3 regions of the Brevibacillus sp. SIMBA_040 genome follow, and region 3 is predicted to be linked to each of the others. Evidence: riboswitches for the same ligand, from Rfam matches in the RefSeq annotation. Region 3 holds a riboswitch; each other region holds the start of a gene.
What was found. Region 3 has a riboswitch for glycine ahead of gcvT (glycine cleavage system aminomethyltransferase GcvT). Riboswitches for the same ligand answer to the same signal wherever they lie in the genome.
Positions count from the first base shown of each region.

Region 1 (5,475 bases), on a different contig from region 3:
AAAGCGCGGCAGTACCACAGGCCATTTCTCGTATAGATGCCAATCGGTTGTATGTTTCGATTAGCCCGTTTATCCTTTGATTCGTAATCGATGAGGATGACATTTTGCTGGATCGCAGCGTCGAGGAGGATGGATAAATAGGGTGAGCTGGCTTGTCTGGTCGGTGTAATGAAATCAACACGGTTTCTCATTTGTTCGATCCGTTCGCGGACGTCCTGTGGCATGAACTGATAAAACTTTTTCAATGCGGAAGAAGCTTCTGCTGCAAAAGGCAACGAGGAATAGTGGCGCAGGGCATGAATCGCAAAAAAGATGGCAACGGCTTCTTCTTCAGTGAAAGCGATCGGCGGCAAGATTCTTTCCTTGAGAACCTGATAGCCACCATGAGGACCGACTTCCGAATAAAGGGGCACGCCGAGCTCGCTCAGCTCCTGCAAATCTCGCAGGATCGTTCGCGTGGATACGCCAAACTCCTGAGCAAGCTCCTTGACGGTGAATTTCCGTTTGCGATTGACGGTCAGCATGAGTTCCAGCAGTCTCTTGGATTTTGGCATGGATTTTACTGTACTCCCATTTTAATTATGACATGATCTGTCACTATTGTCTGATAGAGTGAAGAGGAAAGCAAGCCACACACGATACAGAAGAAAAAAAGGAGGAAATAACATGTCTCATCCCACAGACAATCATTTGGCGACAAGAAAATATTTTCAATCTGGTGATATCAAGCTATCCTACCTCGACTATGGGGGAGAGAGTCCAAATGTACTGCTTCTGCTGCACGGACATATGAATGATGCACGCACTTTTTCCGCATTTGCCGAGGCATTTCAAAAAGATTGGCGAGTAATTGGTTTGGATCAACGGGGCCATGGCTGGAGTGAGCATCCGCCACAAAAGGACTACACAAGAGAGAGCTACGTCAATGACATTCTAAGCTTGGTTCGTACAGAGCTTGGCGGGCGACCTGTGACGATCGTGGGACATTCCTTGGGCGGAGTCAACGCATACCAGTTTGCTGCACGCTACCCTGAATTGGTCAAAGCCGTTATTGTGGAGGACGTCGGTGCAGACATTTCAGTGGATATTTCTTTCGTGGAGCTGCTCCCCGAGCGTTCTGCTTCGCTAAAAGAATTGAGGGAATCTCTTGAACGTGTAGGTGTGCGAGCCATCGATTATTTTTCTGAGAGTGTATTTGAGGATGAAAAAGGGTGGGGGTTTCGTACAGATTTAAAAGGAATGAATATCTCTCAGAAAAACATTAATGGCAGCTGGTGGGAAGACTGGCTTTCCTCTACATGTCCAATCATGCTGATTCATGGTAAAAAAAGCTTTGTACTAGACGCAAAGCAAGCAGAGCTGATGGTATCGCGTAGACCAAACACAAAGCTGGAGACTTTTGAACAATGCGGTCACGGGGTTCATTCAGATGATCCTGACGGTTTTTATCAGGTAGTAAAAGCGTTTCTGGATGAGCAGGCAGCAGAATAATTATACCTTAGCGAATGTTGGGGAGAAGGGGGAGCAAGCCACTCTTTTCCCTTCTTATGTTCTGCTATTTTATAATGCCTGAATAATATTTTTTTTCAGAATTGACACGGATAAGATGGATGTGATTTACTTAATGAAAAGTTATCCATCAATTGAATAGCGGCGGATGATGATTGTAGGAGAGACTAAACAAACAGGTTTAGCACCGAAGGAGCAAGTCCCATAAAACCCTTGGGATCAATCTCTCAGGTACCAGATACTACAATTGGACGCACCTCTGGAGAGCGCTTGAAAAAGCCACCCAAGGGGAATACTTCGGGCTAGTTGGACGAAGTTAAACTCTCAGGTAAAAAGGACAGAGGAAAGGTAGAGTATCGTCACTCTATCTTTCTCCTGTCCTTTTTTGGTGTTCGTAAAAAAGGTTTAAGCGGAGGATGGCGCGATGGGAAAGGAGGCAGGGAACAAGAACATGGAGCTTACGGTGAAGGACGCTGCTCGCAGTGAACTCAGCAAGCTTAGCTTTCCACAGGACACTGCTCTGCGGATTGACGTAGTGATGTCGGGAGATTGTGGATGTGCTTTTTCCGTCCAGCTAGCGGTTGACGAATTGAGAAAAAACGATACGCTGGTCTACCAGAACAGGATTCCGTTCTGCATCGATCTTTTGACGAAGCGCAATTTGGGCGACGTATTGACGCTAGACTTTGATCCAGATCAGGGCTTTGCGCTGTCGAGTCCAGAGGAATTGTTTTCGGATCGGCTGCGCATTCGCACAAGCTGATCATACAAAGCGCATAAATAGAGAGAAATAAGTGGGGGAAAACCATGGCAGAGAACGGAGTAGTGGAGCAGCTTGATGTCCTGGTCATTGGCTCTGGTCCAGGGGGATATGTCGCAGCGATTCGAGCTGCTCAATTAGGTAAGCAAGTAGCGATTGTGGAAAAAGAAGCGGTGGTTGGCGGTGTTTGTTTGAACAAAGGCTGCATTCCTTCCAAGGCACTCATTTCGGTAGCACATCAGTACGAAGCGACAACGCATTCCCAGGAGATCGGATTGCAGGTAGCGGGAGTCAGCGTCGACTTTGCCAAAGTGCAGGAATGGAAGCAAAGTGTGATCGATAAATTAACAGGTGGCGTCAAGTCGCTGCTCAAAGGAAACAAGGTCCAGCGAATCCAGGGCGAAGCGAGGCTCGTGGGCGACGATCTGGTACAGGTGATAAACGGAGAAGAAACGAGTCTTTACCGCTTTGCACATTGTATCCTCGCTACTGGCTCCAGACCGATTGAGCTAAAAGCTTTCCCGTATGAGGGACGGATTCTTTCTTCTACGGAAGCGCTTACGCTCACGGAAATTCCGAAAAGCCTGGTTGTGATCGGTGGAGGCTATATCGGAATCGAGCTGGGACAGACGTATGCCAAGCTCGGTGCCAAAGTAACGATTCTCGAGGGATCGGACTCGATTTTGCCTGGGTTTGAGAAAGAAATGTCCCGCTTCGTAGGACGAAAGCTAAAGAAGCTGGGCGTAGAGGTGCATACGGGAGCGATCGCCAAAGAAGCGCAGCAAACAGCAGCTGAGGCCACGATTACGTATGAAGTGAAAGGTGAGCTGCATCAGGTATCATCAGAATATTTGCTGATTACAGTAGGCAGACGCCCGAACATCGATCAGCTCGGACTTGAAACGGTAAATATGAAATTGACTGAGCGTGGTTTCATCCAGGTAGATCAGCAGTGCAAAACGAGCGTGCCCAACATTTATGCGATTGGCGATATCGTAGAAGGTCTGGCCTTGGCGCATAAGGCATCCTACGAAGGCAAAATCGCCGCAGAAGTCATTGCTGGCCTGGACAGCTCCGTCAGCTATAAAACGATACCTGCTGTCGTCTTCTCAGATCCGGAGATCGCAAGTGTCGGTCTGAATGAGACGGAAGCCAAAAACCAGGGCTATACGGTTTCGATTGGGAAATTCCCGTATGCTGCAAACGGGCGGGCACTTTCCCTGAATGCGGGAGACGGATTTGTGAAAATCATCGGAGACAGCGAAACAGGTGCAATCCTGGGAGGACAAATCGTTGGACCAGAAGCATCCAACCTGATCGGAGAAATTGGTCTGGCGATTGAAAAAGGGCACAAGCTGCAAGACATTGCTCATACGATCCATGCGCATCCAAGCTTGGGCGAGATCATCATGGAGGCAGCAGAAGGAGCACTTGGGCAAGGGATTCACCAGCTGAGCCGATAGATAGTCTGAGCAGTTGCTTTTGGCAAGAATGACAAAATTTCATATGGCGGATGATGATTGTAGGAGAGACCAGATGCTTTGACTGGCACCGAAGGAGCAAGTCCCAAAAATCCTTGGGATTAATCTCTCAGGTAAAGAGTACTACAATTGGACGCACCTCTGGAGAGCGCTTGAAAAAGCCACCCAAGGGGAACGCTTCGACAACAGCCTGCTGTTATGCACACAGGAACGAGCGCCGAAGCTAAACTCTCAGGTAAAAAGGACAGAGGAAAGGTAGATTACACGTTAATCTATCTTTCCTTCGTCCTTTTTTGTATTCCAAAAACACGAGGAAAGGTAGCAAATAGGAGGAGCGTTCATGAGTTTGCAGGATCGTGACTTTGAAATTTTTTCGGCCATTGAAAATGAAAACAAGCGGCAGCATCGGACGCTGGAGCTGATCGCATCGGAAAACTTTGTCAGCGAAGAAGTCATGCAAGCGATGGGCTCAGTACTGACCAATAAATACGCAGAGGGCTACCCGGGCAAACGTTACTACGGTGGCTGCGAGCATGTAGATGTGGTTGAGCAGCTCGCGATTGATCGCATCTGCGCCTTGTTCGGTGCCAAGTACGCGAATGTTCAGCCTCACTCTGGCGCACAAGCCAATACAGCGGTCTTTTTCTCTCTGCTTCAGCCGGGCGACACGATCATGGGCATGAATCTTTCTCATGGTGGGCACTTGACCCACGGAAGTCCGGTTAGCCTGTCGGGGAAATGGTTCAACGTAGTGGCTTACGGTGTGAGAGAAGACAATCATCTGATCGATTACGACGAGGTAGAAGCGACAGCACTTCGCGAGCGCCCGAAGCTGATCATTGCCGGAGCAAGCGCCTATCCCCGCCAGATTGATTTCGCCAAATTCAAAGAAATCGCGGACAAAATCGGAGCCAAGTTCATGGTGGACATGGCACATATCGCAGGTCTCGTAGCAGCTGGGTTGCATCCATCTCCTGTTCCCTATGCGGATGTGGTGACGAGCACGACGCACAAAACATTGCGTGGTCCACGCGGCGGCATCATTCTGACCAACGACGAGGAAATTTTCAAAGGAATCAACAAGGCGATTTTCCCTGGGATTCAGGGCGGTCCGTTGATGCATGTGATCGCAGCAAAAGCAGTTTCCTTTAAAGAGGCACTGCAGCCGAGCTTTAAAACCTACGCAGAAAATGTTGTCAAAAATGCTTCCACATTGGCTGCTACCTTGCTCCAAGAAGGCGCGACATTGGTGTCTGGCGGAACAGATAATCATCTCGTGCTTTTGGATGTACGCCCATGGGGATTAACAGGTAAGGAAGCGGAGGCTCTATTGGAGGAAGCAGGCATCACTGTTAACAAAAATACGATTCCGTACGAAACAGCCAGTCCTTTTGTGACGAGCGGTGTACGTATCGGTACAGCGGCGGTTACCACTCGCGGCATGAGAGAGCAGGAAATGCAAGTGATTGGACGCGCAATCGCTACCGTATTGAAGGCAAAAGGCAACGCTGCTGTCAGCGAGCAGGTACGTGAGCGAATCGGCAAGCTTTGCGAGGCGTATCCCTTGTATGAAAAGATCGCAGTCCAGTAGGTAGGAGGCACAACCATGGTATACAATAGCTGCTTTGATATTATCGGTCCGATCATGGTAGGTCCGTCCAGCTCTCATACAGCGGGAGTGGTATGGATCGGAAAGTTTGTTTATGACTTTCTCGGAGGAGAACC
Region 1 is NZ_JAWRXI010000003.1:307,563-313,037, forward strand. Features, by position in the region: gene SB752_RS07110 (helix-turn-helix transcriptional regulator) at 1-554, opposite strand, end outside; gene SB752_RS07115 (alpha/beta fold hydrolase) at 667-1,491, shown strand; glycine riboswitch at 1,658-1,763, shown strand; gene SB752_RS07120 (iron-sulfur cluster biosynthesis family protein) at 1,934-2,272, shown strand; gene lpdA (dihydrolipoyl dehydrogenase) at 2,317-3,732, shown strand; glycine riboswitch at 3,783-3,886, shown strand; gene glyA (serine hydroxymethyltransferase) at 4,091-5,341, shown strand; gene SB752_RS07135 (serine dehydratase beta chain) at 5,357-5,475, shown strand, end outside.
Region 1: another riboswitch for glycine. It lies ahead of SB752_RS07120 (iron-sulfur cluster biosynthesis family protein); the one in region 3 lies ahead of gcvT (glycine cleavage system aminomethyltransferase GcvT).

Region 2 (5,475 bases), on a different contig from region 3:
GACTACAGCCGGTAATTCCGAGTGCCACTACTAGACTCGCCAAACCAACCCACTTTGCGTAACGCCTGGAACTCATGACAATTCCCCCTTTTTGTTCATTCAACACGTAAGATTTACTTATAAACCGGCTATGATTTCTAAAAATTTTATCTATTCAAAATATACACCCGTTCATACCCGCTGTATATTTTAGTTTTTTTTGCTTTTTTCCAAAAATTTTTTTTGGGATTTACTCCTTCACGATTCTTCATGGTCAGAAATACGAGAGGAAAAAGGAGGACGCTGACGAAACAAAGAGTATAGAAGGCTGGCTCCAGGGAGGGAACTAGGTGAATGAGCGTGACTGTTTATTGTTGCAGTACATTTACGAAGAGCAAAATCTGACCCGGCAGCAGAACGTCTCTTTTGGGGGTTGCGATTATTTCCAAACGGGGAAAAAGCATCAAACTCACTGCCGAAGGTGAATATTTGGTTACGTACGCAAACAAGCTGTTGATCGACCTGCGAAAAACAAAAGATCATCTCGCCAACATGCAAAACGAGGTGCAAGGCTCTCTACGAATTGGCTTCACCAGTTATTTTGGCCGCTACAAGCTTCCGCCTCTTTTAAAAGAATTTATCTATCAGTATCCGAAAATTGATATTAACGTGGACTCGGGACTAAGTTCAGAAATATTCGAGTTGTTATTAAGCGAAGATATACATGTGGCGATTATACGAGGAGATTACAAGTGGTTTGACCAAAAGCATCTGATTGACGAAGAGCGAATCTGCGTCATTTCCAATGAAGACATTCGGTTAGATCAACTGCCTCAATTGCCGCGAATCATTCCCAAAATAGAACGAAAGGCAGCACACAAATACAAAAACTATACGTACTCCTCTCTGCACCAAACCATCGAAAGCTGGTGGAACGAACGATTTTTCGCTCCCCCCAACATTACGATGAAAGTGGACAGCTACGAAACCTGTACGGAAATGGTCAAAAATCAGTTGGGATACGCCATTGTCCCCAGCGTCTTTGTGAAGCCCGAGGACGGATTGTACTGCATGGACCTGAGCACATTAGACGAACAAGCTATCACTCGAAAAACATGGATGCTCTACCGGAAGGCTTCCTTGCACTTGAATGTCGTTGATCGATTTGTTGAGTATTTGAAAGAGCATTATGTCAGGGAATAGCCTTTTCATCGACTAGACTATGTTTCATCCCCTATGTAAGATATGATATAACGCAAACCAGATTTTTAAGAGGTGGTAGAAGAAAATGAACGATGTAGCAGCCAAATTCGCTAGACCGCAACTGGCAGATTGTATCCCAGACCTCGTTGCTTTTTCCAGAGGGGAAAAGAAAGCGACGCTCTTTATCCGCAATGGAAGCTTGGTAAACGTCGTGTCAGGGGAAATTTTATCGGATATTTGTGTCGCTGTCGTTGGCACGCGTATCGCATATGTTGGGCCATTTGTAGAAGGCATGATTGATGACGCTACACGTGTCATTGAGGCAAACGGAAAATACATTGCCCCCGGTCTGTTGGACGGGCATTGTCATATTGAAAGCAGTATGTTGTCCGTCACACAATTTGCCAATGCGGTACTCCCGCTCGGAACGACTGGCGGCTTTTTTGATGCGCATGAAATTTCGAACGTACTTGGTCTCCCCGGCTTGCGCATTATGCTGGACGAAGCACGCCAAACACCAATGGCGGCTTATATGCAAGTAGCTTCTTGTGTTCCATCTACGAATCCGACCTTTGAGACAGCTGGTGCAGAATTCGGGCCCGCTGAAGTGGCGGAAGCACTGAGCTGGGGACCAGACATGATTGCGCTCGGAGAGGTCATGAACTTCCCGGGTGTCGTCTATGGTGATCCCAAAATGATTGGGGAAATTCAAGCTACGTTGCGGGCTGGGAAAGTCGTAGATGGACATTATACCTGGCCGTCCAACGATCCACGACTGTCTGCCTATGCTGCCGCTGGTGTTTCTGGCGATCATGAGTGTGTGACAAAGGAAGATGTCGCGAATCGCGTGCGCCTCGGCATGTACGCAAAAATGCGCCGTGGTTCTGCCTGGCATGACGTAGCTGCTACGATCAAAGCGCATACCGAGCAAGGACTCGATTCCCGGCGCATGATGCTAGTTTCGGATGACCGTATTTGCGATTCGTTAAAAGAAGAAGGCCACATGAATTTTATCGTGAGACATGCCATTTCTCAGGGAGTAAAGCCAGTGACTGCCTTCCAGATGGCAACCCTCAATACGGCTGAGCGCTTTGGTGTAGCAAGAGATGTCGGTTCGGTTACACCTGGCACGATTGCGGATATTATTTTGCTCGACGGGAATTTAGCGGATGTGAATGTCGTGATGACCATTGCCCGTGGCGAGGTCGTTGCGGAAAATGGCGCCATGACGGTAGAACTGGCCGCTTTTGATTATCCCGATTATGCGATCAACTCAGTAAAGCTCACCCCTGAGCTTACTCCTGCCAGCTTCCACATCCAGACACCGAATCAATTCGGAACGATCAAAACGCGTGTTGCGATGGTGAGAGAAAACCATGTAGAAACCGAGGAAATATTCGCCGAGGTTCCAGTGAAAGACGGACTGCTAGCTATTACTCCTGAGAGCACATTGTGCAAAATGGCTATCTTTGAGCGTCACGGGAAAACAGGAGGCTCTGCTATCGGGATCGTTGGCAACGTCGGATTCGACCAGCCCGCTGCGATTGCCATGACGGTTGCACATGACTGCCACAATGTCCTCGTCATCGGAAACGACGACGAACAAATGGCGAGAGCAGCCAACGCCGTGATCAGCATGCAGGGAGGAATTGCGATCGCGTCTTCCGGCAACGACCTGGTCGAGCTGCCGCTGCGTCTTGCCGGCTTGATGTCGACTGAGCCTTACGAGACTGTCGTGGAGCAATCGATGGCGATCAGCCGTGCACTTGCTTCGGCTGGCTGCACGATGAATTACGCATTTATGACGCTATCCTTGCTCGCTCTCGTCGTCATCCCTACCCTCCACATTTCGGATACCGGGTTGATTCGTATCTCGGATGCTGGCTTTGAGAAAGTCTCCCTTTTTGTTGAATAAGCCATGCGTAAATACGTCTATTACAAGGACAGCAGGGGCCTCAATCTCCCTGCTGTCTTTTTATTACGTTTTACTTAAATAGCTGATGAATCTAGCAAGATATATTTTAAATAGTTTCTTAATTCATAATTTTTGTTTGACTTTCATCTATCCAATCATTAATATGTAAGGGACACATATGAAAAACATAAGCGGTTGAGTATTGTGGGAGAGACTGGACGTAATGTTCGGCACCGAAGGAGCAAGTCCTGATCATAGGGCAAATCTCTCAGGTAAAAGGACCACAATAGGACGCATCTCTGGAGAGAGCCTTCGCGGCCACCAAAGGAGTTATACTCTCAGGTAAAAGGACAGAGAAAATGGGACTACTCCTATTTTTCTCTGCCTTTTTTTGTACTTTCAAAAACTTCACTTACGATAACGCGATAACGGATGAAAGTATCAGTGAAAGATAGGAATCACTCAATCAAAAGGGGGGTTACATGCATCACTCGCATCAAAAGACCCGAGCAAATGTAGGGACTAAGTCATTTCTTATTAAACTAAATTTTTGTTATATTCAAATTTGTAAGCGTTTTTTCCAATAAAAATCAGACAGAAAAATAACTTTTATTGGAAATTTAATTTGCAATTCACTGATTTATATTTATTATTAACATATATAAAATCATCTTAATTGCAAACTGCTTACACAAACGAGAAAGTGGGGGATCATATGCAAGAACAAACACTAGAAAGAGGTCTGAAAAACAGACACGTACAATTAATCGCGATTGGTGGAGCTATTGGTACCGGATTATTTCTCGGCGCAGGTAAATCCATTCATTTAGCTGGGCCTTCTATTTTATTTGCCTACCTAATTACCGGGATTATTTGTTTTTTAATTATGCGCGCTCTAGGAGAGCTGCTTCTATCGAATTTGAACTATCATTCTTTCGTTGATTTTGTAAAAGACTACTTGGGAAACATGGCAGCATTCGTCACTGGCTGGACGTACTGGTTTTGCTGGATATCGATTGCCATGGCTGACTTGACCGCAGTTGGACTCTATACCCAATACTGGTTCCCAGAAGTACCACAGTGGATGCCAGGATTAATCGCACTTGTCGTTTTGCTCATCATGAATCTGGCAACGGTCAAGCTTTTTGGTGAAATGGAATTCTGGTTCGCGTTAATCAAGGTTATTGCGATTCTCGGTTTGATTGTGGTTGGACTCTTCATGATTATCAAAGGGTTCTCTACTAATTCAGGTCCATCGAGCTTCACCAATCTCTGGAGCCACGGAGGTATGTTCCCGAATGGGATAAACGGCTTCCTTCTCTCATTCCAGATGGTCGTGTTTGCGTTCGTTGGGATTGAGCTCGTCGGACTGACAGCCGGTGAAACCAAAGACCCTGAAAAAGTAATTCCGAAAGCAATCAACAACATCCCGATCCGCATCCTGATTTTCTACATCGGGGCACTGATCGTGATCATGAGTATTTATCCATGGAGCGCCATCGTTCCAACAGAAAGTCCGTTTGTCCAAGTATTCGCGGTAATCGGTATCGCTGCAGCTGCTGGAATCGTTAACTTCGTCGTGCTCACATCGGCAGCTTCGGCATGTAACAGCGCCATCTTTAGTACAAGCCGGATGGTTTTCTCACTGGCGAAAGAGAAAAATGCACCTGTCCCATTTACAAAGCTGACAGCAGGAAAAGTCCCTTCCAATGCACTGTTCTTTTCCACGATTGTCATCCTGATTTCTGTCATATTGAACTATGTCATGCCTGAGGGCGTATTTACCCTCATCACAAGCGTATCAACGGTTTGTTTCCTCTTTATCTGGGGAATTACCGTCATCTGTCACCTGAAATACCGGAAAACAAGACCGGATCTGGCAGCAGTAAACAAATTCAAGCTACCCTTGTTTCCTTTCTCCAACTACTTGATTCTTGCTTTCCTCGCGTTTATTCTCGTCGTTCTGGCACTGGCAGAAGACACGCGTGTGGCGCTGTTCGTCACTCCGGTATGGTTTATTATGCTGGTAGCGATTTATAAAATGCGCAAGCCAAACGCTGATCAAATCAATCATAATAACGTAGCGGATAACAAATCTGTAAGCTAGAAAAAACGCAAGCATCCCGCTTTCACTTGAAATGGTGAGAGCGGGATGTTTTTGTTTTGGAACTTTTCTTTCCTAAATCTGTACCGATACAGATAGTCTTTTTCTTCATTGAAGCCGCCTCTCGCTCGACTTACGATGAAGTCAAGGCGCCTGCACCTCTGAATAGCTTTCACATCTATCAACTCATTACCATCTAAAAAGCGAGGACCTTTCGTATGAATACAATCAATTATTTGCTCTTGCTCGGTATCGGAATCATCTGGGGCTCGCA
Region 2 is NZ_JAWRXI010000003.1:269,706-275,180, reverse strand. Features, by position in the region: gene SB752_RS06945 (ABC transporter substrate-binding protein) at 1-76, opposite strand, end outside; gene SB752_RS06940 (LysR substrate-binding domain-containing protein) at 406-1,182, shown strand; gene SB752_RS06935 (adenine deaminase) at 1,268-3,097, shown strand; glycine riboswitch at 3,293-3,391, shown strand; glycine riboswitch at 3,394-3,454, shown strand; gene SB752_RS06930 (amino acid permease) at 3,813-5,204, shown strand; gene SB752_RS06925 (DMT family transporter) at 5,420-5,475, shown strand, end outside.
Region 2: another riboswitch for glycine. It lies ahead of SB752_RS06930 (amino acid permease); the one in region 3 lies ahead of gcvT (glycine cleavage system aminomethyltransferase GcvT).

Region 3 (5,475 bases):
CCTGTGAATGTTTTATGCAAGTTCAAGTGCACGACGTCAAAGCCCATGTCCCCTGGACGAGCGATGCCGAGAATCGCATTGGCATTTGCTCCATCATAATACAAGAGACCGCCGGCTTCGTGAACGATGCTCGCCATTTCCACGATGTCTTCTTCAAACAGCCCCAGAGTATTCGGGTTAGTCAGCATCAATGCTGCTGTATCCGAGCCAACTGCATCACGCAGAGCCTGGATATCAACCAAACCGCGCTCATCAGAAGCAATCGTGATGATGTCCAAACCTGCAACCGCTGCAGAAGCAGGGTTCGTTCCGTGGGCGGAGTTAGGCACAATCACTTTTGTACGGTGGCCTTCTCCGCGGCTTTCATGGTAAGCGCGGATCATCATCAGACCAGTCCACTCACCTGCTGCACCTGCTGCCGGCTGCAATGTAACTGCGTCCATTCCTGTGATTTCAGCCAGCTCGTCTTGCAGATTGTACAAGAGCTCCAGCGCGCCCTGAACGGTTTCTTCCGGTTGATAAGGATGTGTCTGGGCAAAGCCAGCATAACGCGCAATATCCTCGTTAATTTTCGGATTGTATTTCATCGTGCAAGAACCAAGCGGGTAAAAACCGTTGTCTACCCCATGGTTGCGACGCGACAGTTCGGTATAGTGACGCACCAGCTGCAGCTCGGATACTTCCGGCAGCTCAGCTGGACTCTCACGAATCAGATGCTTTGGCAGCAAAGAAGCAACCTCTACCTCAGGTACATCAAGCGCAGGCAAATTGTAGCCCACACGGCCTGGTTTGCTCATTTCAAAGATTAGTGCTTTCTCCTGGTCGTTACGCACGTGTGATCGCCTCCAATTCAGCCGCGAGTGTATCGATCTCTTCTTTGGTTCTCAGCTCGGTTACTGCGATCAAGGTATGCTGAGCCAGCTCTGGATAATCCAGTCCGAGATCGTAGCCACCGATGATGCCTGCGGAAAGCAGCTTTTTGTTCACATCAGCAACTGGTTTGTTCAGCTTCACGATAAATTCATTGAAGAACGGCGAAGCATTCACTACCTCCAGCCCTTTTGCTTCCAGGGCTTTTTTGGCGTAATGAGCTTTTTGCAGGTTCATCATCGCCATTTCCTGTACACCATTTTTGCCGAGCGCTGTCAACGTAATCGCAGCTGCCAACGCGAGCAATGCTTGGTTTGAGCAAATATTGGATGTCGCTTTTTCACGACGGATGTGCTGTTCACGTGCTTGCAGAGTCAGCACGAACCCACGCTTGCCGTTCTCATCCTTGGTTTGACCAACGATACGACCTGGCATTTTGCGCATGAGCTTGGTTGTTGTTGCAAAGTAACCGCAGTGTGGTCCACCAAAGGATGCCGGGATACCGAATGGCTGCATGTCTCCTACCACGATGTCAGCTCCAAGCTTGCCTGGTGCTTCCAATACGCCCAGTGAGAGTGGATTGGATGAAGCAATCAGGAGAGCACCTTTTCCATGTGCGATCGGCTCAATCGCAGCCAGATCTTCTACGTTACCGAAGAAGTTTGGATACTGAACAATAACTGCCGCCGTATTATCATCGATGAGTGCTTCTAATGCAGCAGGATCGGTGACACCGTCACTGTTCGTACCTACTTCTACCAGCTCAACATTTTGACCATATGCGTAGGTTTTCAGCACGCCACGTGCTTCAGGATGGACAGCGCGAGAGACGATCACACGTTTTTTGCCTGTGTGACCAGCAGCCATCATTGCTGCCTCCGCCAAAGAAGTCGCTCCGTCGTACATCGAGGAGTTCGCTACTTCCATGCCAGTCAGCTCACATACCATTGTCTGGAATTCAAAAATAGCTTGTAGCTCGCCTTGGCTGATTTCAGGCTGGTACGGTGTGTAAGCCGTGAAGAACTCACCGCGCAAGAGCATATGATTCACTGTACTCGGTGTGTAGTGCTGATACACCCCTGCACCGAGGAAGTTTACATGTGTACTGAAATTTACGTTTTGATTGGCCAGACGTGTGAAGTACTTCACCAGATCAGGCTCAGACAGTGCTTCTGGAATATGGAGTGCACCTTTGAAGCGTACTTCCTCAGGGATGTCAGCGAACAGCTCATCGATGCTGGTAATTCCAAGCGTTTCCAGCATTTCGCGCTTGTCCTGATCGGTTTGTGGCAGGTAGCGGTATTTCACGAACGTTGTCCTCCTCTAATAGGATGTTTGGTGGTTACAGCTTAGTTTTTTGGACGTTTGTAGAACGGAGCAGCAACAACCTCTGCCTTTAAACGTTTTCCTCGAATTTCTACCTCGAGCTGCGTACCAATAGCCGCGTGCTCGGTTTTTACGAGTGCGAGACCGACGTTCTTTTTCAAGGTTGGCGACTGTGTACCTGTAGTCACCTCACCGATGAGCTCTTCTCCTGCGTATACAGGATAGTGCGTGCGCGGAATTCCGCGGTCGATCATTTCAATACCGACCAGTTTGCGAGGCGCACCGTTTTCTTTTTGTGCCTTCAGGGCTTCCTGACCGATGAACGCTACTTCTTTATCTACCTTCACCGCAAAGCCAATACCCGCTTCGATCGGAGTAATGTCCTTGCTCAGCTCTTGTCCGTAGAGTGGCAGCTTTGCTTCAAAACGCAGCGTGTCACGCGCACCGAGTCCGCATGGTAGAAGGCCGTCTTCCTGTCCTGCGAGAAGCAGGGAATCCCACAGTTTGACCGCTGTATCTGCGTCTAAATAAATTTCAAATCCGTCTTCACCCGTGTATCCTGTGCGAGATACAAGTGCCGAAATGCCATCGATGACGACATCACGCTCAAAGCGGAAAAACCCGATTTGGGACAAATCTGTCGTCGTCAGTTTTTGCAAAATCGATTCAGCCAGTGGGCCTTGAATCGCAATTTGAGCCGTTTGTGGAGAGATATTTTCAATGGTCACACCTGGAATCAAATGCTCCTGCAACCAGGCGTAGTCTTTGTCAATATTTCCAGCATTAATAACAAGCAGGTAATGGTCATCTGCGTATTTGTATACGAGCAGATCATCAATGGTCCCGCCATCTGGATAACATAGAACACTGTATTGTGCTTGCCCTACTGCGAGTTTGGACACGTCATTTGTCGTAACGTGCTGGAGGTAAGCGAGAGCATTCTCCCCTTTTACATCCACCTCTCCCATGTGGGAAACATCAAACAGACCAGCTTTTGTCCGTACCGCCTCGTGCTCTTGGCCAATACTTGAGAACTGCACAGGCAATTCCCATCCGCCGAAGTCGATTGTCTTTCCGCCATACTTTGCATATGAATCGAACAAAGGCGTTCGCTTCAGATTGGACATGTGTGGCACCTCCTGTTAACCATGCGTTATGGCATTTTTCCCCCTGAACTAGAAAACCTGGCTACGCCACGTGTGGCGGAGCCGCGGCTGCGCTTATACCGGATAGAAATTTCTCATTCCTACCAGTACAAAAAAGACAGAGTCGAAAAAACGGTACACCAAAATAAGGGTGCCCATTTTTCCTCCTCTGTCCTTGGTACCTGAGAGTTACCTTGCGAATCAAGTGAGTCGGGGTTCTCCTCACTTGCAAGTTTCCCCTTTGGTGGCTCCTTGCGAGCTCTCTCCAGAGTTGCGTCCAGTAGAGGTACTTTTGCCTGAGAGATTCACCGTTTCCGGCTTGCTCCTTCGGCGCTGCAGTGGTGCTCGCAGTCTCTCCCTGCTACTATCATTCGCGGTGGTTAGATGGTCATACATAAGTTATTGATAACTTTTCCATACTAGGAAAGGAACTTTCTCCTTTATCCTACCACGAGAGCAAGCAGTTGAAAATATACAAATTAACAGTCAGATTAAGAAATACTTAACAAAATGATATCCCATATAAAAAACGTTAAGCTTTTTAGATAATGACTTGAAAGTTATGGCAGAGCTACGCAAAGGAGTAACCAATATGCCGAATGTTCCTGTTTCATTTGATACGAGCTGGATTGATCCGCTCTCTGAACGTCTGCAGCAGGATGGGCCCTGGGACAAATGGGAGCTGTGGAAGCTCGCTTTGGAAGCAGAGGAGGCCATGGCTGTTCGTGAGTTTGACCAGCTGCAATGCCTGAAGTATTTACCTCTCTTATCCCCCTTTCCGCATCAGCTTCATACGGCTGAGCGTGTGCTTTTAGACATGCGTGGACGAGCCATTCTCGCAGATGAGGTAGGGCTGGGAAAAACGATCGAAGCTGGCTTGATCATGAAAGAGTACATGGTTCGCGGGCTGGCCAAAAAAATTCTCATCCTCGTTCCTGCATCCCTCGTCATTCAATGGACGAAAGAACTACAGCAAAAATTCGGGATTCCTGCCGTCGCCCAGAAAAAAGAGTATATGTGGCGTCAGCATGAGGTCGTCGTCGCTTCGATCGACACCGCCAAGCGTGATCCTCATCGCCGTCACGTGCTAGACATCGATTACGACATGCTCATCATCGATGAAGCACACAAGCTCAAAAACAAGCGAACCCGAAACTATCAATTTGTAAAGGAAATCCGCAAAAAATATTGTTTGCTGCTAACCGCAACTCCGATTCAAAACGAGATGGATGAGCTGTACAATCTGATCAATTTGCTAAAGCCCGGTCATCTCGGCCACACAACCTCTTTTTCCTCCAATTATGTGGAAGGCAAGCGCCAATCCAAAAACAGCGACAAGCTGCGTGAGGAAATTGAGAAGGTGATGATCCGAAACAAGCGCAGTGACGGCGGCATCCAGTTTACGAGTCGTCGCGTACAGTCGATTCCGATAGAGCTTTCAGCGGAGGAATTGGCCCTCTATGATGGTGTCACCCGCTTTGTTCGTGAACAGTACCAGTCTGGCATCGGCGGCTTCAATTCGCTTGCACTCATCACCTTACAGCGCGAGGTCTGTTCCAGCAAGGAAGCCTCGTTCATGACACTGTACAACATGCATCAAAGAATGGCGGAGGATTCCCCGCTACGCGAGCAAATCATCCATCTGGTCGAGATGATTAAAAAAATCGAGACGCATTCCAAAGCAGCAAAAACCGTTGAGCTGATTCAACAAATTAATGACAAGGTCATCATTTTCACAGAATATCGCGCCACCCAAAACTACTTGCAAAAATATTTGCATGATCACGGTATTACCTCCGTACCGTTTCGTGGCGGATTTAAGCGCAGTAAAAAAGACTGGATGACGGATTTGTTCCAAAATCGTGCGCAAGTATTAATCGCGACAGAGGCTGGCGGTGAAGGTATCAATCTCCAGTTTTGTAATCAGGTAATCAATTACGATCTTCCGTGGAATCCGATGCGTGTCGAGCAGCGAATCGGTCGTGTACATCGTTTGGGTCAAAAACGGGATGTGCATATTTACAACATGTCGACAATCGGCACGATCGAGGAAAACATCCTGAGCTTGCTCTATGAAAAAATTGATTTATTTGAAATGGTCATCGGTGAGCTGGACGATATTGTGGAGCGGCTT
Region 3 is NZ_JAWRXI010000002.1:525,593-531,067, forward strand. Features, by position in the region: gene gcvPB (aminomethyl-transferring glycine dehydrogenase subunit GcvPB) at 1-833, opposite strand, end outside; gene gcvPA (aminomethyl-transferring glycine dehydrogenase subunit GcvPA) at 826-2,178, opposite strand; gene gcvT (glycine cleavage system aminomethyltransferase GcvT) at 2,220-3,323, opposite strand; glycine riboswitch at 3,501-3,615, opposite strand; glycine riboswitch at 3,616-3,712, opposite strand; gene SB752_RS05600 (DEAD/DEAH box helicase) at 3,934-5,475, shown strand, end outside.